3 regions of the Pseudomonas sp. NPDC090752 genome follow, and region 1 is predicted to be linked to each of the others. Evidence: predicted binding sites of a transcription regulator. Region 1 holds the regulator's gene; each other region holds the start of a gene.
What was found. Region 1 encodes FliA, which starts transcription of late flagellar genes. Its sites were predicted from a motif close to CTAAAGTTTNNNNNNNNNNNGCCGNTAA; they were not measured.
Positions count from the first base shown of each region.

Region 2: a site for FliA is predicted at 5,151-5,178, ahead of ACZ6YA_RS20845 (flagellar protein MotY). Genes of this name have one in related genera too.
Region 3: a site for FliA is predicted at 3,548-3,575, ahead of ACZ6YA_RS10060 (methyl-accepting chemotaxis protein). Genes of this name have one in related genera too.

Region 1 is NZ_JBVJLI010000001.1:8,384-15,796, reverse strand. It holds gene ACZ6YA_RS00085 (flagellar motor protein) at 1-114, opposite strand, end outside; gene ACZ6YA_RS00080 (protein-glutamate methylesterase/protein-glutamine glutaminase) at 114-1,241, opposite strand; gene ACZ6YA_RS00075 (chemotaxis protein CheA) at 1,288-3,492, opposite strand; gene ACZ6YA_RS00070 (protein phosphatase CheZ) at 3,505-4,293, opposite strand; gene ACZ6YA_RS00065 (chemotaxis response regulator CheY) at 4,312-4,686, opposite strand; gene fliA (RNA polymerase sigma factor FliA) at 4,791-5,531, opposite strand; gene fleN (flagellar synthesis regulator FleN) at 5,528-6,361, opposite strand; gene flhF (flagellar biosynthesis protein FlhF) at 6,452-7,413, opposite strand, start outside.
Region 2 is NZ_JBVJLI010000017.1:59,756-67,168, reverse strand. It holds gene ACZ6YA_RS20880 (molybdopterin-dependent oxidoreductase) at 1-1,111, shown strand, start outside; gene grxD (Grx4 family monothiol glutaredoxin) at 1,203-1,538, shown strand; gene bfr (bacterioferritin) at 1,596-2,069, opposite strand; gene ACZ6YA_RS20865 (bacterioferritin-associated ferredoxin) at 2,271-2,492, opposite strand; gene ACZ6YA_RS20860 (peroxiredoxin) at 2,707-3,309, shown strand; gene rnt (ribonuclease T) at 3,367-3,978, opposite strand; gene pyrC (dihydroorotase) at 4,038-5,084, opposite strand; gene ACZ6YA_RS20845 (flagellar protein MotY) at 5,215-6,171, shown strand; gene ACZ6YA_RS20840 (argininosuccinate synthase) at 6,299-7,413, shown strand, end outside.
Region 3 is NZ_JBVJLI010000005.1:297,256-304,668, forward strand. It holds gene ACZ6YA_RS10040 (formimidoylglutamate deiminase) at 1-1,222, shown strand, start outside; gene ACZ6YA_RS10045 (lipocalin family protein) at 1,383-1,955, opposite strand; gene bamE (outer membrane protein assembly factor BamE domain-containing protein) at 1,952-2,206, opposite strand; partial or broken gene ACZ6YA_RS10055 (cache domain-containing protein) at 2,431-3,468, shown strand; gene ACZ6YA_RS10060 (methyl-accepting chemotaxis protein) at 3,598-4,323, shown strand; gene ACZ6YA_RS10065 (DUF924 family protein) at 4,424-5,020, opposite strand; gene ACZ6YA_RS10070 (class 1 fructose-bisphosphatase) at 5,024-6,034, opposite strand; gene ACZ6YA_RS10075 (glycogen/starch/alpha-glucan phosphorylase) at 6,302-7,413, opposite strand, start outside.

The sequences.
Region 1 (7,413 bases):
GATCAGCGCCGCCGGGCCGTTGAGCAACGCACCGACGTGACCGCCTTCGAGGAAGTTGCCGCCGATAATGGCGACGAAGGCCAGGATCAGGCCAATCAGGCTAAGGACATCCATCAGACGCAGGCCTCGACCAGGTGCTTGCCGATTTCATCCAGGCTGTACACCGCGTCGGCCAGGTTGGCCTTGACGATGGCCATGGGCATGCCATAGATCACGCAGCTGGCTTCATCCTGGGCCCACACGGTGCTGCCACCCTGCTTTAGCAGGCGCGCGCCTTCACGGCCATCGGCGCCCATGCCGGTGAGCACCACCGAAAGCACCTTGTCACCGTAGGATTTCGCCGCCGAGCCAAAAGTAATGTCCACGCACGGCTTGTAGTTCAGGCGCTCGTCACCGGGCAGGATCTTCACCGTGCCGCGGCCATCGATCATCATCTGCTTGCCACCGGGGGCCAACAGCGCCAGACCGGGGCGCAGCAGGTCGCCGTCTTCGGCTTCCTTCACGGTGATCTTGCAGAGCTTGTCGAGACGCTCGGCAAAGGCCTTGGTGAACGCCGCCGGCATGTGCTGGATCAGCACGATGGGCGCCGGGAAGCCTGCTGGCAGCTGAGTCAGCACGCGCTGCAGGGCCACCGGCCCACCGGTGGACGTACCTATGGCCACCAGCTTGTAAGGCTTGCGTTTGGGAGCCGGCGAATGTGCAGGCGCCGCTGCCGCGGTACGGGTGGGCACCGCCGTGCGCACCGGGGCGTGATTGGCGAGGCTACTGACCGGGGCAGGAGCGCTGCTGGTTGGCGCTGGCGCGGCGACCGGCGCAGGGCTTGCGTAGCCGCCAAAACGGCGGTTGCTGCGCGAAAGGGTATGCACCTTTTCGCAGAGCATCTGCTTGACCTTCTCCGGGTTGCGCGAGATGTCTTCGAAGTTCTTCGGCAGGTAATCCACCGCGCCGGCGTCCAAGGCATCGAGGGTCACCCGAGCGCCTTCGTGGGTCAGCGAGGAGAACATCAACACCGGCGTCGGGCAGCGCTGCATGATGTGCCGCACAGCGGTGATGCCATCCATCATGGGCATTTCGTAATCCATGGTGATGACATCGGGTTTGAGCGCCAGCGCCTGATCGATCGCCTCCCTGCCGTTGGTCGCGGTACCCACGACCTGGATCGTCGGGTCGGCCGAGAGGATTTCCGAGACGCGGCGGCGGAAGAAACCGGAATCATCCACCACCAGGACCTTGACTGCCATAAACACTCCATTAGGTGGCGCAGCCCACCAGGGCGCGCCACCGAAATCAAATACGCCGCGCCGCGTAACGCTTGAGCATGCTCGGTACGTCGAGGATCAGCGCAATGCGACCGTCGCCGGTGATGGTGGCGCCGGACATGCCTGGGGTGCCCTGCAGCATCTTGCCCAGCGGCTTGATCACCACCTCTTCCTGGCCCACCAGTTGGTCGACCACGAAGCCGATCCGCTGGGTACCGACCGAGAGAATCACCACATGGCCCTCGCGCTGCTCTTCGTGCACCTGGCCCTGGACCAGCCAGCGCTTGAGGTAGAACAGCGGCAGCGCCTTGTCGCGCACGATCACCACTTCCTGGCCGTCGACCACGTTGGTGCGCGACAGGTCGAGGTGGAAGATCTCGTTGACGTTGACCAGGGGGAAGGCGAACGCCTGGTTGCCCAGCATCACCATCAGCGTCGGCATGATCGCCAGGGTCAGCGGCACCTTGATGACGATCTTCGAACCCTGGCCCTTGGCCGAGTAGATATTGATCGAGCCATTGAGCTGGGAAATCTTGGTCTTCACCACGTCCATGCCGACACCACGGCCGGACACGTCGGAAATTTCCGTCTTGGTCGAGAAACCTGGGGCGAAGATCAGGTTGTAGCAGTCCGACTCGCTCAGGCGCTCGGCGGCGTCCTTGTCCATCAGGCCTTTTTCCACGGCCTTGGCGCGCAGGATGTTGGGGTCCATGCCCTTGCCGTCGTCAGAAATCGACAGCAGGATGTGGTCGCCTTCCTGTTCGGCCGACAGCACCACGCGACCGGTCCGCGCCTTGCCCGAGGCTTCACGCTCCTCGGGCATCTCGACGCCATGGTCGACGGCGTTACGCACCAAGTGCACCAACGGGTCGGCCAGGGCCTCGACCAGGTTCTTGTCGAGGTCGGTTTCTTCACCGACCAGCTCCAGGTTGATCTCTTTCTTGAGCTGGCGAGCCAGGTCGCGGACCAAGCGCGGAAAGCGGCCGAAGACTTTCTTGATCGGCTGCATGCGGGTTTTCATCACCGCGGTCTGCAGGTCGGCGGTGACCACGTCGAGGTTCGACACGGCCTTGGACATGGCCTCATCGCCGCTGTTCAGGCCCAGGCGCACCAGGCGGTTACGCACCAGCACCAGTTCGCCGACCATGTTCATGATCTCGTCCAGGCGCGCGGTGTCGACACGCACGGTGGTTTCCGCTTCGCTGACAGGCTTTTCGGCCGCTGGGGCACGGGCTGGCGCGGCAGGCTTGGCCGCAGCGGCGGGTGCCGGTGCCGGCTTGGCAGCGGGCTGGATTTGCGGCTTGGCGGCGACCGGTGCGGCAACGGCAGCCGGCGCTTCGGCGGAGACGGTATCGCCGGAGAACTTGCCTTTGCCATGCAGCTGATCCAGCAGCGCTTCAAACTCGTGCTCGCTGATTTCGTCGCCGGTGCCGGCAGCCGGTGCAGCGCTGGCCACAGCGGCCGTGGCAGCCGGCAGCGCATCGGCCTGGAAGCTGCCCTTGCCATGCAACTGATCCAGCAGCGACTCGAATTCTTCGTCGGTGATCTCGTCGCTGGCCGGCGCGCTGGCGGCAACGGCGACGGGCTCACTGGCCACGACATCAGCCGAGAACTGGCCCTTGCCGTGCAACTGGTCGAGCAACGATTCGAACTCGGCGTCGGTGATCTCGTCTGCGCCGCCGCCGCTCGAAGTCTCGCCGTGCAGTTGCTGTTCTGCAGCGGCAGCTTCAGCCTTGACCGCGTCGAGCGAATCGAGCAGCTGTTCGAATTCGGTATCGGTGATGTCCGCCTCGGCGGCAGGCTTAGGCGCAGCCTCGACCACCGCTGCCGGTGCTGGGGCGCTACCCGGCTCGGCCAGGCGCGACAACGCCGCCAGCAGCTCGGGCGTGGCCGGGGTCACTTCGCTGCGTTCGCGCACCTGGCCGAACATGCTGTTGACCGTGTCCAGCGCTTCGAGCACCACGTCCATCAGCTCCGCGTCGACTCGGCGCTCACCTTTGCGCAGGATGTCGAACACGTTCTCGGCGATATGGCAGCACTCCACCAGCTCGTTGAGCTGGAGGAAGCCGGCGCCCCCTTTTACAGTGTGGAAACCGCGAAAGATCGCATTGAGCAGGTCGGCATCGTCGGGCCGGCTTTCCAGCTCGACCAGTTGCTCGGACAGTTGCTCAAGAATTTCGCCGGCTTCTACCAGGAAATCCTGAAGGATTTCTTCATCGGCGCCGAAGCTCATTAAACGTGCTCCTCAAAAACCCAGGCTGGACAGCAGATCATCGACATCGTCCTGACCGGACACGACGTCTTCACGCTTATCGGCATGAATCTGCGGACCTTCACCCCGAGCCGGATATTTTTCTTCATCTTTTTCAGCACGTAGCTGCTGGTGGTCATGTTCGATACCGGCAAAACGGTCGACCTGACTGGCCATCAGCACAAGCTTGAGCAGATTGCTTTCGACTTCGGTCACCAGCGTGGTCACCCGCTTGATCACCTGCCCGGTCAGGTCCTGATAGTCCTGGGCCAGCAGAATGTCATTGAGGTGGCCAGACACCTTGCGGTTACCTTCGGCACTGTGCGTCAGGAAACTGTCGACGCGCTTGACCAAGTCACGGAATTCCGGCGCAGCAACTTCGCGGCGCATGAAGCGCTGCCAGTCGACACTCAGGTTCTGCGCCTCAGCCGCCAGCTCGTTGAGCACCGGCGTGCTCTCCTCGACCAGGTCCATGGTGCGGTTGGCGGCGCCTTCGGTGAGTTTGACCACATAGGACAAACGCTCGGTGGCGTCGGTGATCTGCGAGACCTCCTCGGCCTGCGGCATGCGCGGGTCGATCTGGAAGCTGACGATCGCGCTGTGCAGCTCACGGGTCAGCTTGCCGACTTCCTGGTACAGGCCCCGGTCGCGGGTCTGGTTGAGCTGATGGATCAGCTGCACCGCCTCGCCGAACTGCCCCTTCTCCAGGCTTTCGACCAACTCCTGGGCATGCTTCTTCAGGGTCGATTCGAACTCCCCCAAAGATGTTTGTGTTGATTCCATGGCGCCCCCTGAGCTGATTCAGCCGTTGACGCGTTCGAAGATCTTCTCGATCTTTTCTTTGAGTACCTGCGCGGTGAACGGCTTGACCACGTAGCCGTTGACCCCGGCCTGGGCCGCTTCGATGATCTGGTCGCGCTTGGCTTCGGCGGTCACCATCAGCACCGGCATACCCTTCAGGCGCTCGTGCGCACGCACCTTGCGCAGCAGGTCGATACCGGACATGCCCGGCATGTTCCAGTCGGTCACCAGGAAGTCGTAATGGCCGCTTTCGAGCATCGGCAGCGCCGTGGTGCCGTCGTCGGCTTCGTCGGTGTTGGTGAAGCCCAGATCACGCAGCAGGTTCTTGATGATCCGCCGCATCGTCGAAAAGTCGTCAACGATGAGGATTTTCATGTCTTTGTTCAATTAGACCTCCAAGCAGTCTCTAACACGCTCGGCCCCGAGCGCGCATTCAATCAATTCGGTACAACGTGAAAACGACTGCAACGACCCCGAGCTCAACGCGCCCGCCATTCCCCGAGGCGGCTGCGCAGGCGTGCAGCGCACTGGCTGTGCAGCTGGCTGACACGCGATTCGCTGACCCCCAGCACCTCACCGATTTCCTTGAGGTTCAGTTCTTCGTCGTAGTACAGCGCCAGGACCAGCCGCTCACGCTCCGGCAGGTTGGCGATGGCATCGGTCAGTGCAGCCTGGAAGCGCTCGTCCTCCAGGTCGCGCGACGGCTCGACCTGGCCACTGGCGCCATCCTCGTGCAGCCCTTCGTGCTCGCCGTCCTGCAACAGGTCGTCGAAACTGAACAGGCGGCTGCCCAGGGTATCGTTCAAAATCCCGTAGTAATCATCGAGACTCAATTGAAGTTCGGCAGCAACTTCATGATCTTTAGCGTCGCGGCCGGTTCTGGCTTCAACGGCGCGCATCGCGTCGCTGACCATGCGGGTGTTGCGGTGCACCGAACGTGGCGCCCAGTCGCCCTTGCGCACCTCGTCGAGCATGGCGCCGCGGATGCGGATGCCGGCGTAGGTTTCAAAGCTCGCGCCCTTGCTGGCGTCGTACTTGTTGGCGACTTCCAGCAGGCCGATCATGCCGGCCTGGATCAGGTCTTCGACCTGCACGTTGGCCGGCAGGCGCGCCAGCAGGTGGTAGGCAATGCGCTTGACCAGCGGGGCGTAGCGTTCGATCAGTTCGTACTGGGCGTCCTTGGACGCCTTGCTGTACATCTTGAAACCGCTTGCACTCATAGCACTGGCCCTGCACTGGTGGGCTGTACCAGGCGCTCGACGAAGAACTCCAGGTGCCCGCGCGGGTTGGCTGGCAACGGCCAGCTGTCGACCTTCTGCGCAATGGCCTTGAACGCCAGCGCGCATTTGGAGCGCGGGAAGGCCTCGTAGACCGCCCGCTGCTTTTGCACTGCCTTGCGCACACACTCGTCGTACGGCACGGCGCCGACGTATTGCAGGGCGACATCGAGGAAGCGGTCGGTGACCTTGGTCAGCTTGGCGAACAGATTGCGACCTTCCTGCGGGCTCTGCGCCATGTTGGCCAACACGCGGAAACGGTTCATCCCGTAGTCGCGGTTGAGCAGTTTGATCAGCGCGTAGGCGTCAGTGATCGAAGTGGGTTCGTCGCACACCACCAGCAGCACCTCCTGCGCCGCGCGGACGAAGCTGACTACTGAGTCACCAATACCCGCAGCGGTGTCGATCACCAGCACGTCGAGGTTGTCGCCGATCTCGCTGAAGGCCTGGATTAGCCCGGCATGTTGGGCCGGCGCCAGGTGCACCATGCTCTGGGTGCCGGAGGCCGCCGGCACGATGCGTACACCGCCGGGCCCCTGCAGCAGCACGTCGCGCAGCTCGCAGCGCCCTTCAATGACATCGGCCAGGGTGCGTTTCGGGGTCAGGCCCAGCAACACGTCGACATTGGCCAGGCCCAGGTCGGCGTCCAGCAGCATGACCCGGCGGCCGAGCTCGGCCAGTGCCAGGGACAGGTTCACTGAAACGTTAGTCTTGCCGACGCCACCTTTGCCACCGGTTACGGCGATCACCTGTACGGGATGCATGCTACCCATGTTCGTTGTTTACCTTGTCTCGCTTGGACCCAAGCCACACGAGGGGCGATGCAGCAGCCCCCTTGGTGTAGGTATTTTGCACACGCTTCATCAACCCGCTCGCCGTGGGTTGTGATAGAGATCAGCGAACATGTCGGCCATGGCCTCTTCGCTGGGCTCGTCCTGCAACTGCACATTCACGGCTCGAGTCACCAGTTGGTGCGCCCGCGGCAAGTGCAGGTCGTCAGGAATGCGCGGGCCATCGGTGAGGTAGGCCACGGGCAGTTCATGACTGATGGCCAGGCTCAGCACATCGCCGAGGCTCGCCGTTTCATCGAGTTTGGTCAAGATGCAACCGGCCAGGCCGCAGCGCTTGTAGCTGTGGTAGGCGGCGGTCAGCACCTGCTTCTGGCTGGTGGTGGCCAGCACCAGGTAATTCTGTGAGGCGATGCCGCGGCTGGCCAGGCTTTCCAGCTGCATGCGCAGGGCCGGGTCGCTGGCCTGCAGGCCGGCGGTGTCGATCAGTACTACGCGCTTGCGCAGCAGCGGCTCCAGCGCCTGGGCCAGCGACTGTCCCGGGTCGACATAGGTCACCGGCACGTTGAGGATGCGCCCCAGGGTCTTGAGCTGTTCCTGGGCACCGATGCGGAAGCTGTCCATGCTCACCAAGGCCAGGTTCTGCGGGCCATACTTGAGTACATAGCGCGCGGCGAGCTTGGCCAGGGTGGTGGTCTTGCCCATGCCGGCGGGGCCGACCATGGCGATCACACCGCCCTCTTCGATCGGCTCGACCTCGGGCACCTCGATCATCCGCGCCAGGTGCGCCAGCAACATGCGCCAGGCATGGCGCGGCTCTTCGATTTCCTGGGTGAGTTCGAGCAGTTCGCGGGCAATCGGGCCGGACAGGCCAATGCGCTGCAAACGGCGCCAGAGGTTGGCCTGGGCCGGCTTGCTGCCCTGCAGCTGGTTCCAGGCCAACGAGCCGAGCTGCACTTCCAGCAGTTCGCGCAGGCCAGACAGTTCCGAGCGCATGGCATCGAACAACCGAGGGTCGACCGGCGCGGGAGCGGCCG
Region 2 (7,413 bases), on a different contig from region 1:
GCTGTGTACCGAGCCCGCCGTCGACCTGGTGGCAAGCACTGCCGGTGGCCATTTCAATGCCTGGCAGAGTCGCGTATCGGGTTTGCCCGAGTACGGCGGGGAACTCCCGGTGGTCGCCCTGGCCGAGGAAATGCTGACCCCCGGTGATGGGCAGGTGCGGGCGCTGGTGACCGTCGCCGGCAACCCCGTGCTGTCCACGCCCAATGGGCGGCAGCTGGACGCGGCCCTGCAAGGGCTGGAGTTCATGCTCAGCATCGACCTGTACATCAATGAAACGACCCGTCACGCCGACCTGATCCTACCGTCCACGTCGGCGCTGGAAAACGATCATTACGACAGTACCTTCAACCTGTTGGCGGTGCGCAATGTCACCCGTTTCAACCGGGCGATCCTGGCCAAACCGACTGGCGCCCTGCACGACTGGGAAATCTTCGTCGGCCTGGCACAGGCTTTCGCCCAGCGAGCTGGGCTGGAACTCAAACCCACCTTGGCGCCAGCGCAGATGATCGACCTGGCGTTGCGTAAAGGCCGGTATGGCGACGAGAGTGGCTGGAAGCTCTCGCTTGGCACGCTGGATGAGTATCCCCATGGCCTTGACCTCGGCCCTTTGCGCACCAACCTGGGCGCCCGCCTGGGCACTGCCAGCAAGGCCGTCGAGGTGGCGCCGCAAGCCGTACTGGATGACCTGCTTCGGCTGGCGCAGCAGGCCCCGCCAGCGCCGGGCGATCTGCTGCTGATCGGTCGACGGCATGTGCGCAGCAACAATTCCTGGATGCACAACTTTCATCGGCTGGTGAAAGGCAAGCCGCGCCATCAGTTGCTGATGCATCCTCAGGACTTGCTCCAGCGGCACTTGCAGGATGGTCAGCGGGTACGCATCCGTTCGCGCACCGGTACCCTCGAAGTGGAGGTGCAGGCCTGTGAGGACATGATGCCAGGCGTGGTCAGCCTGCCCCATGGTTTCGGTCATGGGCGCCAGGGCGTGCACCTGCAGATCGCCCAGGCACAACTTGGCGTCAGTGCCAACGACCTGACCGACGAGCACCTGCGTGATGCTGTTTCGGGTAACGCAGCACTCAATGGCGTGCCCGTGCAGGTGGACGCAGCCTGAGGCGTGGCAAGGCCGAGCACGTTGCTCGGCTTTCCGATACAATGCGTCACCGTGCCGACGACCGTGTCGGAAAGTTCAGCCGAGGTGCTACATGGATATCATCGAAACGATCAAAGAGCAGATTGCCAACAACACCATTCTGCTTTACATGAAAGGCTCGCCGAATGCCCCGCAGTGCGGGTTCTCGTCGAAGGCATCGCAAGCTGTGATGGGTTGTGGCGAGAAGTTCGCCTACGTCGACATCCTGCAGAACCCGGAAATCCGCGCCAACCTACCCAAGTACGCCAACTGGCCGACCTTCCCACAGCTGTGGGTAGCCGGTGAGCTGGTCGGCGGTAGCGACATCATGCTGGAAATGTTCGAGAAGGGTGAGTTGCAAACCCTGATCAAAGAAGCTGCCGCCAAGGCCAAGGCTTCCGAAGCCTGACCGCCAGGCAGGCATAAAAAAACCCGCTCATGGCGGGTTTTTTTATGGGGCGTTAAATCACTCTTCGCCCATCTGCGACTGCAGGTAGTTCTCGATGCTGATCTTGTCGATCAGGCTCAGTTGGGTTTCCAGCCAGTCGATGTGCTCTTCCTCGGATTCGAGGATGTCTTCGAGCATTTCACGCGAGCCGAAGTCGCCGACGGTTTCACAGTGGGCGATGGCGGCCTTGAGGTCGGTCAGGCCTTTCTTTTCAAGCTTCAGGTCGCACTCGAGCATTTCTTTGGTGTGCTCGCCGATCAGCAGCTTGCCCAGGTCCTGAACGTTAGGGATGCCTTCGAGGAAGAGAATACGCTTGATCAGTTTGTCAGCGTGCTTCATCTCGTCGATGGATTCTTTGTACTCGTGCTTGCCGAGCTTGTTCAGACCCCAGTCTTCATACATGCGGGCGTGCAGGAAGTACTGGTTGATCGCGACCAGCTCGTTTCCGAGGATCTTGTTGAGATGCTGGATGACGCTTACGTCGCCTTTCATTGCGGGTTCCTGCCCTGTAGAAGTGTGCCAATACAGAGAAGTTTGAGCTTGATACTTAGGGCTGTCAAACCTAAGTTCTTGAATAATAAGTGAAAATTAATAGGAATAAGAATGTTTGTGAACCGCGTTGGAGCGCTAACTTATTGAATTTTCGGCATAAAAAAACCGGACGCGAGGTCCGGTTCTTGGAATTTGGCACTTTCAAGCGGCAGTAAATTCTACCGGGTAGGGCAGGGCAGCCTGCTGGCTCACCTGAAGCTCGGTAAGGGTCTCGCGGACCACTTCCTTGGCCAGGCACGCACATTTGCCACATTGGCTGGCGACATTGGTCGCGGCTCGAACTTCCTTGTAGCTGCAGCATCCTTCATAGATCGCATCGCGGATCTGTCCGTCGGTCACGCCGACACAAAGACACACATACATAAAGTCGGACCATCGCTGGTTGAGTCGATGGTTGGAGAGTAATGGTAATGAGAATGCTTGTCAAAACACTTCGTCGGAACGCCTGTGCTTGAGCGACCGTTGGCTGGATTCGGCCTGTCATCAGAAGCCGTGTATGATGGTCGGCCTTTGTTGGATGTCGGGCAGGCCCGTTTTGGCCCGGCAAACGTTTTTTCATCCTCATCAGGAGATTACAATGAGCGTACTCGTTGGCAAACAAGCCCCCGATTTCACCGTACCGGCTGTGCTGGGCAATGGCGAAATCGTCGACAGCTTCAACCTGGCCTCGGCCATCAAGGGCAAGTACGGCCTGGTGTTCTTCTACCCGCTGGACTTCACCTTCGTCTGCCCGTCCGAGCTGATCGCTCTGGACAACCGCATCCCTGACTTCCAGGCGCGCAACGTTGAAGTGATCGGCGTGTCGATCGACTCGCACTTCACCCACAACGCCTGGCGTAACACCCCGGTCAACAACGGCGGTATCGGCCAGGTCAAGTACACCCTGGCGGCCGACATGACCCACGAAATCTGCAAGGCCTACGACGTTGAGTCCGAAGGCGGCGTGGCCTTCCGTGGTGCCTTCCTGATCGACACCAACGGTGTTGTCCGTTCGCAGATCATCAACGACCTGCCGCTGGGCCGTAACATGGACGAGCTGCTGCGTCTGGTCGATGCCCTGCAATTCCACGAAGAGCACGGCGAAGTCTGCCCGGCCAACTGGAAAAAAGGCGACAAGGGCATGAACGCTTCGCCAGAAGGCGTCGCGGCTTACCTGAGCGAGAACGCTGGCAAGCTGTAATTGCCAAGTGCATAAAAAAACCGGCCTACATGGCCGGTTTTTTTATGGCAGCGCCACTCAGTCGTTGAAGTCGCGCCAGCCGCCCATTTCTTTCCAGCGGTTGACGATGCCGCAGAACAGCTCGGCGGTCTTTTCGGTGTCGTAACGCGCCGAATGCGCCTCACGGCCATCGAAGTCGATGTCGGCGCTCTGACAGGCCCGCGCCAACACGGTCTGGCCATACGCCAGGCCCGCAAGCGTGGCGGTGTCGAAGCTGGAGAACGGGTGGAACGGGTTGCGCTTGAGGTCGTTGCGCGCCACGGCAGCGTTGAGGAAGCCGAGGTCGAAGCTGCTGTTGTGGCCGACCAGGATCGCCCGCTTGCAGCCATTGGCCTTGAGTGCCTTGCGCACGCCACGGAAGATGTCGGTCAGCGCGCTTTCCTCGCTCACTGCCATGCGCAGCGGGTGGTCCAGCTTGATACCGGTGAACTCCAGCGCCGCTGCCTCGATGTTGGCGCCCTCGAACGGCTCGACACGGAAGAAGTAGGTGTGTTCTGGGAACAGGAAGCCCTTTTCGTCCATGCCGATGGTCACGGCGGCGATTTCCAGCAGGGCGTCGGTGGCGCTGTTGAAGCCACCGGTCTCGACATCCACCACCACCGGCAGGTAGCCACGGAAGCGCTCGGCCATCGGGTGACGTGAGCCGCTGCCGGCCTGGCCGTCCTGATCGTCTTCGTAGAGGTCTTCGCTCACGCGTTGTCCTCCAGCAGGCGCCAGCGCAGTTTTTCACCGGCGCGCAGCGGGATCACGGTCTGCTCGCCAAATGGCAGGCTGGCCGGAGCGGTCCACTCTTCGCGGACCAGGGTAATGCTGTCGGTATTCGCCGGCAGGCCATAGAAGGCCGGGCCGTGCAGGCTGGCGAAACCTTCCAGTTTGTCCAGCGCATTACGCTGCTCGAAGGCTTCGGCGTACATCTCGATGGCCGCATAGGCGGTGTAGCAGCCGGCGCAACCGCAGGCCGCTTCCTTGGCGTGCTGGGCATGCGGTGCCGAGTCGGTGCCGAGGAAAAACTTCGGATTGCCGCTGGTGGCGGCGTCCAGCAGCGCCACCTGGTGGGTGTTGCGCTTGAGGATCGGCAGGCAGTAGAAGTGCGGGCGGATGCCGCCGACCAGCATGTGGTTGCGGTTGTACAGCAGGTGCTGGGCAGTGATGGTCGCACCGACGTTGGCCGGGGCCTCGGTGACGAACTGCGCGGCATCGGCCGTGGTGATGTGCTCGAACACCACTTTCAACGTCGGGAAGCGTTCGACCAAGCGACGCATGTGCTCGTCGATGAAGCGCTTCTCGCGGTCGAATACGTCGATCTCGGCGCGGGTCACTTCACCGTGCACCAGCAGCGGCATGCCGACTTCCGCCAGTGCTTCGATGGCCGGGAAGATGTTGTCGATACTGGTTACGCCGGAATCGGAGTTGGTGGTGGCCCCGGCCGGGTACAGCTTGGCGGCGTACACGATGCCGCTGGCCTTGGCCGCGCGGACGTCCTCGGGGCTGGTGCGGTCGGTAAGGTACAGCACCATCAGCGGCTCGAAGCGGCTGCCGGCCGGGCGGGCGGCAAGGATGCGCGCGCGGTAGGCGGCGGCTTCGTCGGCATTGCGGACCGGCGGAACCAGGTTGGGCATGATGATGGCACGGGCGAAGGTACGCGCCACATCGCCAACGGTATGGGGCAGGACGGCACCATCGCGCAGATGGATGTGCCAGTCGTCGGGACGCAGGAGGGTCAGGCGATCGGACATTGGGGATTCCAGGCGGGTCGAACTCAGGCCCCAATGCTACCGGAAAACCCCGTGCCGAGCACGGCTATCAAGTTTTCCGACAAGCGTCCGATAGCCTGCCTGTAAGCCGTCAGAATTAGTGGAGCCGCCCGTGCGCCAGCGTTACCTAGCCCTGTTGACCCTGTTCGCCAGCCTGCCGGCCGGTGCATTGACCTTCCAGACCCGCATGGAGAACATCGCCTGGAAAGTCGAGGGTGACCAGTTCGAATGTCGCTTGATCCAGCCGATCGACGGTTTCGGCAGTGGTGAGTTCGTACAACGTGCGGGTGAGCAGCCGGTCTTCCAGCTACGTTCGGCCAGCAGTGCGCTGGGCACAGGCTCCGCCACATTGCTGGCCGCTGCTGCCCCTTGGCAACCAGGGCGCGGCGATATCAACCTGGGGGCCGTGCATCTGGGCCGCAGCGGCGTGCTGTTCAGTTCGTCCCAGGGCCAGGCCAGTCGCCTGATCAACGGCCTGCTGGATGGCCGCAGTACGGTGTTGCGCAGCTACACCGGCGAGGAGGGGCGACCCATGGAAGTGCGCGTGTTGCCGGTGAGCTTTGCCAAGGCGTACAGCGACTACCAGGCCTGTGCCGGCAAGATGTTGGCGATGAATTACGACCAGGTGCGCCAGACTCAGGTCGGCTTCCCGGGCGGCGGTATCGACCTTGATGCGTCGGCGCGGGCGCGGCTGGATGTGATTCTCGACTACCTCAAGGCTGATCCGACCGTTAATCACATCGAACTCAATGGCCACTCCGACAACAGCGGCAATCGTCTGACCAACCGTGATACTTCGCGGCGTCGGGCGTTGGCCGTTGCGGATTACTTCAAGGCTCATGGTGTGCCGGAAGAGCAGATTACTGTGCGCTTCCACGGTGAACGCTATCCGCTGGTGAAGAACAATAGTGCGGCGAACCGGGCGCGGAATCGGCGGGTGAATATCGAATTGGATCGGGTTACACCGATTGAGAAGCCTGCCGCTCAGTCCATCCAGCAGCCGGCCCCAGCGCCCGCTGCAGCCCCCGCTTCGGCAGCGTCGGCTGCTCCGGCCGCAAAATCGCCCTGATGCGACAGGGCGTCGCGCGCTCGACCGTTCCTGTCGCTTTGTCGTCAGAAGCTGTCGCCCCACTGTAAATTTATCCGCAACGCCGGTAGAATCGATCCCTTTCCGTACAACCCCGTGGAGTGATGGCATGGCGGACGTAAAAAAGGTCGTACTGGCGTATTCCGGCGGCCTTGATACTTCGGTGATTCTCAAGTGGCTGCAAGATACCTACGACTGCGAAGTGGTGACTTTCACCGCTGACCTGGGTCAGGGCGAAGAAGTCGAGCCGGCTCGCGCCAAAGCCCAGGCAATGGGCGTCAAAGAGATCTACATCGACGACCTGCGCGAAGAATTCGTGCGTGATTTCGTCTTCCCGATGTTCCGCGCCAACACCGTCTACGAAGGCGAGTACCTGCTGGGTACCTCCATCGCCCGTCCGCTGATCGCCAAGCGCCTGATCGAAATCGCCAACGAAACCGGTGCCGACGCCATTTCCCATGGTGCCACCGGCAAAGGCAACGACCAGGTGCGTTTCGAATTGGGTGCCTACGCGCTCAAGCCAGGTGTCAAGGTTATCGCCCCATGGCGCGAGTGGGACCTGCTGTCCCGTGAGAAGCTGATGGACTACGCCGAGAAGCACGGCATTCCGATCGAGCGCCACGGCAAGAAGAAGTCGCCGTACTCGATGGACGCCAACCTGCTGCACATCTCCTACGAAGGCGGTGTCCTGGAAGATACCTGGACCGAGCATGAAGAAGACATGTGGCGCTGGAGCGTCTCGCCGGAGAACGCCCCGGACCAGGCAACCTACCTCGAACTGACCTACCGCAATGGTGACATCGTCGCCATCGACGGCGTCGACAAGAGCCCGGCCACTGTCCTTGCCGACTTGAACCGCATCGGTGGTGCCAACGGTATCGGCCGCCTGGACATCGTCGAGAACCGTTACGTCGGCATGAAGTCCCGTGGCTGCTACGAAACTCCAGGCGGCACCATCATGCTCAAGGCTCATCGCGCCATCGAGTCGATTACCCTGGATCGCGAAGTCGCTCACCTGAAAGATGAGCTGATGCCGAAGTACGCCAGCTTGATCTACACGGGCTACTGGTGGAGCCCGGAGCGTCTGATGCTGCAGAAGATGATCGACGCTTCGCAGGTCAACGTGAACGGTGTTGTGCGCCTGAAGCTGTACAAGGGTAATGTCACCGTGGTCGGCCGCAAGTCGGACGACTCGCTGTTCGACGCCAACATCGCGACATTCGA
Region 3 (7,413 bases), on a different contig from region 1:
GGGCATGCCCAACCTGCACTCACATGCATTCCAACGCGCGATGGCAGGCCTGGCGGAAGTGGCGGGCAACCCCAACGACAGCTTCTGGACCTGGCGTGAGCTGATGTACCGGATGGTCGGCAAGATCACCCCAGAGCAACTGCAGATCATCGCCCGTCAGCTATACATCGAGATGCTCAAGGCTGGCTATACCTCGGTCGCCGAATTCCATTACGTGCACCATGACCCAGCGGGCAAGGCTTACGCCGACCCGGCAGAGCTGTCGCGCCGCATCAGCGCCGCAGCGGCCAGCAGCGGTATTGGCCTGACCCTGCTGCCAGTGCTTTACAGCCACGCTGGCTTCGGCGGCCAGGCGCCTAACGAAGGGCAACGGCGCTTCATCAATTCCACCGAGCAATACCTGCAACTGCAATCGCAATTGGCCCCGGTGCTGGCGGCTCAATCCGCGCAACGCCTGGGTCTGTGCTTCCACTCGCTGCGCGCGGTCACGCCGGGACAGATCAGTGAGGTGCTGGCCGCTGGCAACCCGGAGTGCCCGATCCATATTCATATCGCCGAACAACAGAAGGAAGTCGACGACTGCCTGGCCTGGAGCGCAATGCGCCCTCTGCAGTGGCTGTATGAGCATGTGCCAGTGGATGCACGCTGGTGCCTGGTGCATGCCACCCATGCGCAGCCCGGCGAAGTCGCGGCCATGGCCCGCAGTGGCGCCGTGGCCGGCCTGTGCCTGACCACCGAGGCCAACCTGGGCGACGGGATTTTCCCTGCGGTGGACTACCTGGCCCTGGATGGACGCATGGGTATTGGCTCCGACAGCCATGTGTCACTGAGCGTGGTCGAAGAACTGCGCTGGCTGGAATACGGCCAGCGCCTGCGTGACCAACGGCGTAACCGGTTGTATCGCGAAGACCAGCCAATGGTGGGGCGCACGCTGTATGACGCAGCACTCAGCGGCGGCGCACAAGCGCTAGGACAGCCGATTGGCGAGCTGGCGGTGGGCAAACGTGCCGACTGGCTGGTGCTCGATGGTCAGGATCCCTACATCGCCATGGCCGATGGCGATGCCATCCTCAACCGCTGGCTGTTCGCCGGGGGTGATCGCCAGGTGCGCAATGTGATGGTCAATGGGCAATGGGTGGTGCGCGAAGGGCGGCACGGGCAGGAAGGGGAAAGCGCGCGGGCGTTCCTGGGGGTATTGCGGCAACTGTTGGGTAATAATTGAGGTATGCCCGTGTGGGAGCAACTGTCTTCCACAAAACTTAGAAAGCTGCGCGATCCCTGTGGGAGCGGGCTTGTCCCGCGAACACGGGCGAAGCCCGTGCCATCCACCGCATCGCTTGCTTCGCGGCTAAAGCCGCTCCCACAGGGGTAATACAACAGACTCAGTGCATCTGCACGATCTGCTTGTCCGCCATCCGCCAGATCAACCGGCTGGTGTCATAGCCCTGCTGGCGGGCCTTGGCCAGCAGGCTCTCGCGCTCCCATGCCGGCAATGTCGGCGTGCGCGACAATATCCACAGGTACTTGCGGTCGGGGCTGCCGACGACTGCCGTGCGGTAGCGATCATCCACGTACAAAATCCAGTACTCACCCTTGGTCAAGCCCGGCACCAGGCGGGTGAACCAGTTGTCGAACTCGACCCACAGCCGGTCGGTATGCCCCGGCTGCTGGATGTTGGCATGGCCCTCTGCGCGCAGCCATTCATCACCCATCGTGCGGCAGCGGTTGAGCACGCCGTACGAGCCGTCAGGCTTGAGGTTGTAATGCGCCTCGGACTGCGCGCATTCGCTCTGGTAAGGCATTGGTAAACGCGCCAGCTCATACCACTTGCCCTGATACCGCTTGAGGTCGACGTTGCCGGCGGTCTTGGGCGCCAGCGGGTCGTTGGCCGAGGTGGCGCAGCCACCCAATAGCATCACCAGGCACAACCCCAGCAGCAGGTGCAGACGCGTCATTTGAGGCCCTGCCCTGAATACATCAGCACCTTGTCAGCAGCGTACTGCACGCTGATGAAGCTCTTCTCGTCCCCCCAGGTGCAACTGCTCATGCCCAGCGCGCCAGAGCACTCGGTGGGCGTGCCGAGCAGTTGCTCGACCTCGGCCTTGTTCATACCGGCCTTGAGCTTGGAATAGTTTTCCTGATTGATCTTGCTGCACGCAGTCAGGACGACGCACAGGGACAACAGGGCGAGGGAACGCAACGACATGAAGGGACACTCCTGAAAGGTGGATGCAGGCGAGTGGCCTGCAGTGACCTTCGACGGGAAAATCCCTCCCTGGTTCCCTGGCACCCCCCCTTTCGTTCTACACCGTTGGTCGCCTGGTGCCACGCAAACGATTAATGTTTTCCCGCCCCGCGTCGACACAGCGAGCACGCTGTGACGCATGGTCGCAGCGCCTCCTTCGCCTTGCCTTGTGCAGATCACAAAAAATGACCAAGAACCTGAAGTTCAGCCACAAGATCCTGCTGGCCGCCGCCCTGGTGGTGGCCGTCGCCTTTACCTGTTTCGTGCTGTTCAACGACTATCGCCAGCGCCAGTCCCTGCGCAGCGATACCCAGACCAACCTGCAGGACCTCGGTAGCCTTACCGCCGGCAACATTGGCAACTGGCTCGACAGCCGCATCCAGCTGCTCGACTCGCTGGCCCAACAGATCGCCGTCGACGGCCCTGGCAAAACCAGCCTCGACCGCAGCCTGGCGTTGCCGGTGTATGCCAGCAACTTCCAGCTCACCTATTTCGGCGGCCAGGACGGCAGCATGCAGTCGGTACCGGTCGGCAGCCGCGCCGCCGACTACGACCCGCGCGTACGCGGCTGGTACAAGGCGGCCAGCGCCGCCAACCGGACCATCGTCACCGAGCCCTACATCTCGGCTTCGGCCGGCAAACTGGTGATCACCCTGGCCACCCCCGTGCAGCAGGCGGGCCGGATGATCGGCGTCAGCGGTGTCGACACCGACCTGCAAACCATCAGCAAGCTGATCAATACCCTCGACTTCGATGGCCACGGCCATGCCTTCATCGTCAACGGCCAAGGCAAGATCCTCATCCATCCGAAGGCAGACCTCGCGCTCAAGACCCTGGCCGACGTTTATCCGCTCGACACTCCGCGCATCGGCACGGGTCTGAAGGAGGTCACGCTGGATGGGCGCAAGCAGTTCATCAGCTTCACCCACGTCGACGGCGTGCCTTCGGCTGACTGGTACGTGGCACTGGTGGTCGATCAGGAAGCGGCCTTCGCCATGCTCAGCGAGCTACGCAGCTCGGCCATGGTCGCCACTCTGATCGCCGTGCTGGTGATCATCGCCCTGCTCGGCCTGCTGATCCGCGTGCTGATGGAGCCGCTGCACCTGATGGGCAGGGCCATGCATGACATCGCCGAAGGCGAAGGTGACTTGACCCGGCGCCTGACCATCCACGCCCAGGACGAATTCGGCAGCCTTGGCCAGTCGTTCAACCGCTTCGTCGAACGCATTCACGAGTCGATTCGTGAAGTGGCTTCGGCCACCGGCCAGGTCAACGCGGTGGCGACGCAAGTGGTCAGCGCCTCGAATGCTTCGATCCAGAACGCCGATCAGCAGTCCAGCCGCACCAGCAGCGTGGCCGCGGCCATCAACCAACTCGGCGCCGCCGCGCAGGAAATCGCCCAGAACGCGGCCCTGGCGTCGCAGCATTCAAGCGATGCACGGGGGCTGGCCGAGGAGGGCCAACAGGTCGTCGGGCGCACCATCGACGTGATGAACCAACTGTCGGCGCGCATCAGTGACTCGTGCGGCAACATCGAAACGCTCAATGCCCACACTGCCAACATCGGCCAGATTCTCGACGTGATCAGCGGCATTTCACAGCAAACCAACCTGCTGGCGCTCAACGCCGCGATCGAGGCCGCCCGCGCCGGTGAAGCCGGCCGTGGCTTTGCCGTGGTCGCCGATGAAGTGCGCAACCTGGCCCACCGTACCCAGGAGTCGGCGCAGCAGGTGCAACGCCTGATCGAAGAGCTGCAGGCCGGCGCGCAGATGGCCGTCAGCACCATGAACCAGAGCCGTGAGCACAGCGACCACAGCGTGGGCATCGCCAACCAGGCGGGTGAGCGCCTGGGCAGTGTGACCCAGCGCATTGGCGAGATCGATGGCATGAACCAGTCGGTCGCGACCGCTACCGAAGAGCAGACGGCCGTGGTCGAGTCGATCAATGTCGACATCACCGAGATCAATACGTTGAATCAGGAAGGGGTGCAGAACCTGCAGAGCACCTTGCGTGCCTGCACCGACCTGGAACGTCAGGTCGAGCGGTTGAAGCATCTGGTGGGCAGTTTCAGAATCTGAGTTCGGTGGTGCCTGCTTCGCGGGGCAAGCCCGCTCCCACAAAGTTGGCGCAGTCTCTGTGGGAGCGGGCCTGCCCCGCGAAGAAGCCAGTACAGGCGAACTAGAACCTGGACCCAGGCTCCAGCAAAAAGTCCATCTCTTCGCTGGTACTCGGCCGCTCCAGCATCAGGTTGCGATGCGGGAAGCGCCCAAACCGGGCAATCACCCGCTGGTGCTGCTCGGCGTAGTCGAGGAACCCCTCGAACAAGCGCCGATGGGCCTCGGGCTGCTCATCGAGCAGCACCTGGTAGCGCTCGACGCTCAGGTTCTGCCAGTCCAACACCTCGGCATGCTCCAGCACCAGCAAGACGAACACCCGCTGGATCGGCAACAGCTGGTAATCCCAGCCCTTCTGCAGACCCTGCATCGCCACCACCTGGGCACGTCGGTCACCTTCGAAGGCGCGTGGCGTGTCGCGGTAGATCATGCGCGGCAGCTGGTCCAGCAGGATCAGCAGGCCCAGCCAGCCCTGCGGGCTCTGCTGCCACTCGTCGAGCCCGCCCGCCAGGGCTTGCTCGACCAGGTCGCCGAACAGCACCTGGGCGTCGGCATCGTAATGCTTGCCGAACCACAGCGTGCTCTTCTCGTCAGCCACGGCCTGGGCATTGGCGCCCCAACCGAACCACCACTCCAGCAACGGCTGCCAAGGTGCGAGCATGACTTACTCCTTGTGATAGGCGGTGACGCGCTCGACCTCTTCCTTCGAGCCGAGAATCACCGACACGCGCTGGTGCAGGCTCTCCGGCTTGATGTCGAGGATTCGCTCGTAACCATTGGTAGAGGCGCCGCCGGCCTGTTCGATGATGAACGACATCGGGTTGGCTTCGTACATCAGGCGCAGCTTGCCTGGCTTGCTTGGCTCGCGGGCATCGCGCGGGTACATGAACAGACCGCCACGGGTCAGGATGCGGTGTACGTCGGCCACCATCGAGGCGATCCAACGCATGTTGTAGTTCTTCTTCAGCGGCCCGGTCTCGCCGGCCAGCAGTTCACCCACGTAGCGCTGCACCGGGGCTTCCCAGTGACGCTGGTTGGACATGTTGATGGCGAATTCGGCGGTGGTTGCCGGTACCTGGATGTTCTCGTGGGTCAGGACGAAACTGCCCAGTTCGCGGTCCAGGGTGAAACCCTTGACGCCATTGCCCAGGGTCAGGATCAGCATGGTCTGCGGGCCATAGATGGCGTAACCGGCGGCGACCTGCTCGGTACCTGGCTGCAGGAAGGCCTCTTCGTTGAGGCTTTCGTTCTGGCTCAGGTACTGGTTAGGGCAACGCAGTACCGAGAAGATGGTGCCGACCGAGACGTTGACGTCGATGTTCGACGAGCCGTCCAGTGGGTCGAAGACCAACAGGTAAGCGCCTTTCGGGTATTTGCCTGGGATCTGGTAGGCGTTGTCCATTTCTTCGGAGGCCATGCCGGCCAGGTGGCCGCCCCACTCGTTGGCTTCGAGCAGAATGTCGTTGGAGATCACGTCCAGCTTCTTCTGTACTTCGCCCTGCACGTTTTCAGTGCCCATGCTGCCCAGCACGCCGCCGAGGGCGCCTTTGGACACGTGGTGGCTGATTTCCTTGCACGCACGCGCCACCACTTCGATCAGGAAGCGCAGATCGGCAGGAGTATTGTTGCTGCGGGTCTGCTCAATCAGATAGCGACTCAGGGTAACGCGGGACATGTATGGCTCCGGACGGATTGGGGGAGAAAACCCCCGCAGTTTACAGGGAGAGTTGAATGCTAGCGAGTAAAGAGACTCGCCTGGGCAGTCAGACGGCACATTAGGTCGGTAGTTCAGCCTCGGCCAGGCCGGCTGTCGAGTGGGGCTGCTGCGCAGCCCATTCGCGGGGCAAGCCCGCACCCACAGGTTTTGTGCAGCCTTCGAGGCAACGGAAATCCTGTGGGAGCGGGCTTGCCCCGCGAATGGGCCGCACAGCGGCCCCAGTGCTCAATCCAGCGCCTTCCATATGTCGGTGGCGTACTCGCGAATGGTCCGATCCGAAGAGAACCAGCCCATCCGCGCCGTATTCAGCACCGCCATCCGCCACCATTCCTGCGGCGTGTGCCACAGTTCCTCGACACGCCGCTGGGCATCCCAGTAGGCATCGAAATCGGCACAGACCAGGAAACGGTCATAGGCCACCAGCCCGTCGATCAACCCGGCATAACGCCCAGGGTCATCCGGCGAGAACACACCGCTGCGTATCGCCTGCAACACATCGCTCAAACGGTTGGAGGCCGCGATCGCGGCGCTGGCACCAAAATCACCGGCCCGCTTGCGCGCCTCGACCTGCTGCGCGGTCAGGCCGAAGATGAACATGTTGTCGGCACCCACCTGTTCGCACATCTCGACGTTTGCACCGTCGAGGGTGCCGATGGTCAACGCGCCATTGAGGCCGAATTTCATGTTGCTGGTACCCGAGGCCTCGTAGCCGGCCGTGGAGATCTGCTCCGACAGGTCCGCCGCCGGGATGATGCTCTCGGCCAGGCTGACGTTGTAGTTGGGCAGGAACACCACTTTGAGCAAGCCACGCACGGTGGGGTCGTTGTTGACCACTCGGGCGATGTCGTTGGCCAGTTTGATGATCAACTTGGCCTGGTGGTAACTGGCGGCGGCCTTGCCAGCGAAGATCTTCACCCGTGGCACCCAGTTGGTGCCAGGGTCGTTGCGGATGGCCTGGTACAGGGCTACGGTGTGCAGCAGGTTGAGCAGCTGGCGCTTGTATTCGTGGATGCGCTTGACCTGCACATCGAACAGCGCCTCGGGGTTGACCGTGACCCCCACGCGGTCCTGAATGATGCTGGCCAGCGCGCGCTTGCTGTGCAGGCGCTGCGCAGCGAACTGCTTGCGAAAACCGCCCTTGTCGGCGAACGGTACCAAGTTGGCCAGGCGCCCTTCGGGGTCATCCAGCAGCTCCGGGCCCAGGGCCTCGACCAGCATCGCGGTCAGTTGCGGGTTGGACTGGTATAGCCAGCGGCGGAAGGTGATGCCGTTGGTCTTGTTGTTGATCCGCTGTGGGTAGAGCTTGTGCAGCTCGGCGAACACCGTGCTCTTCATCA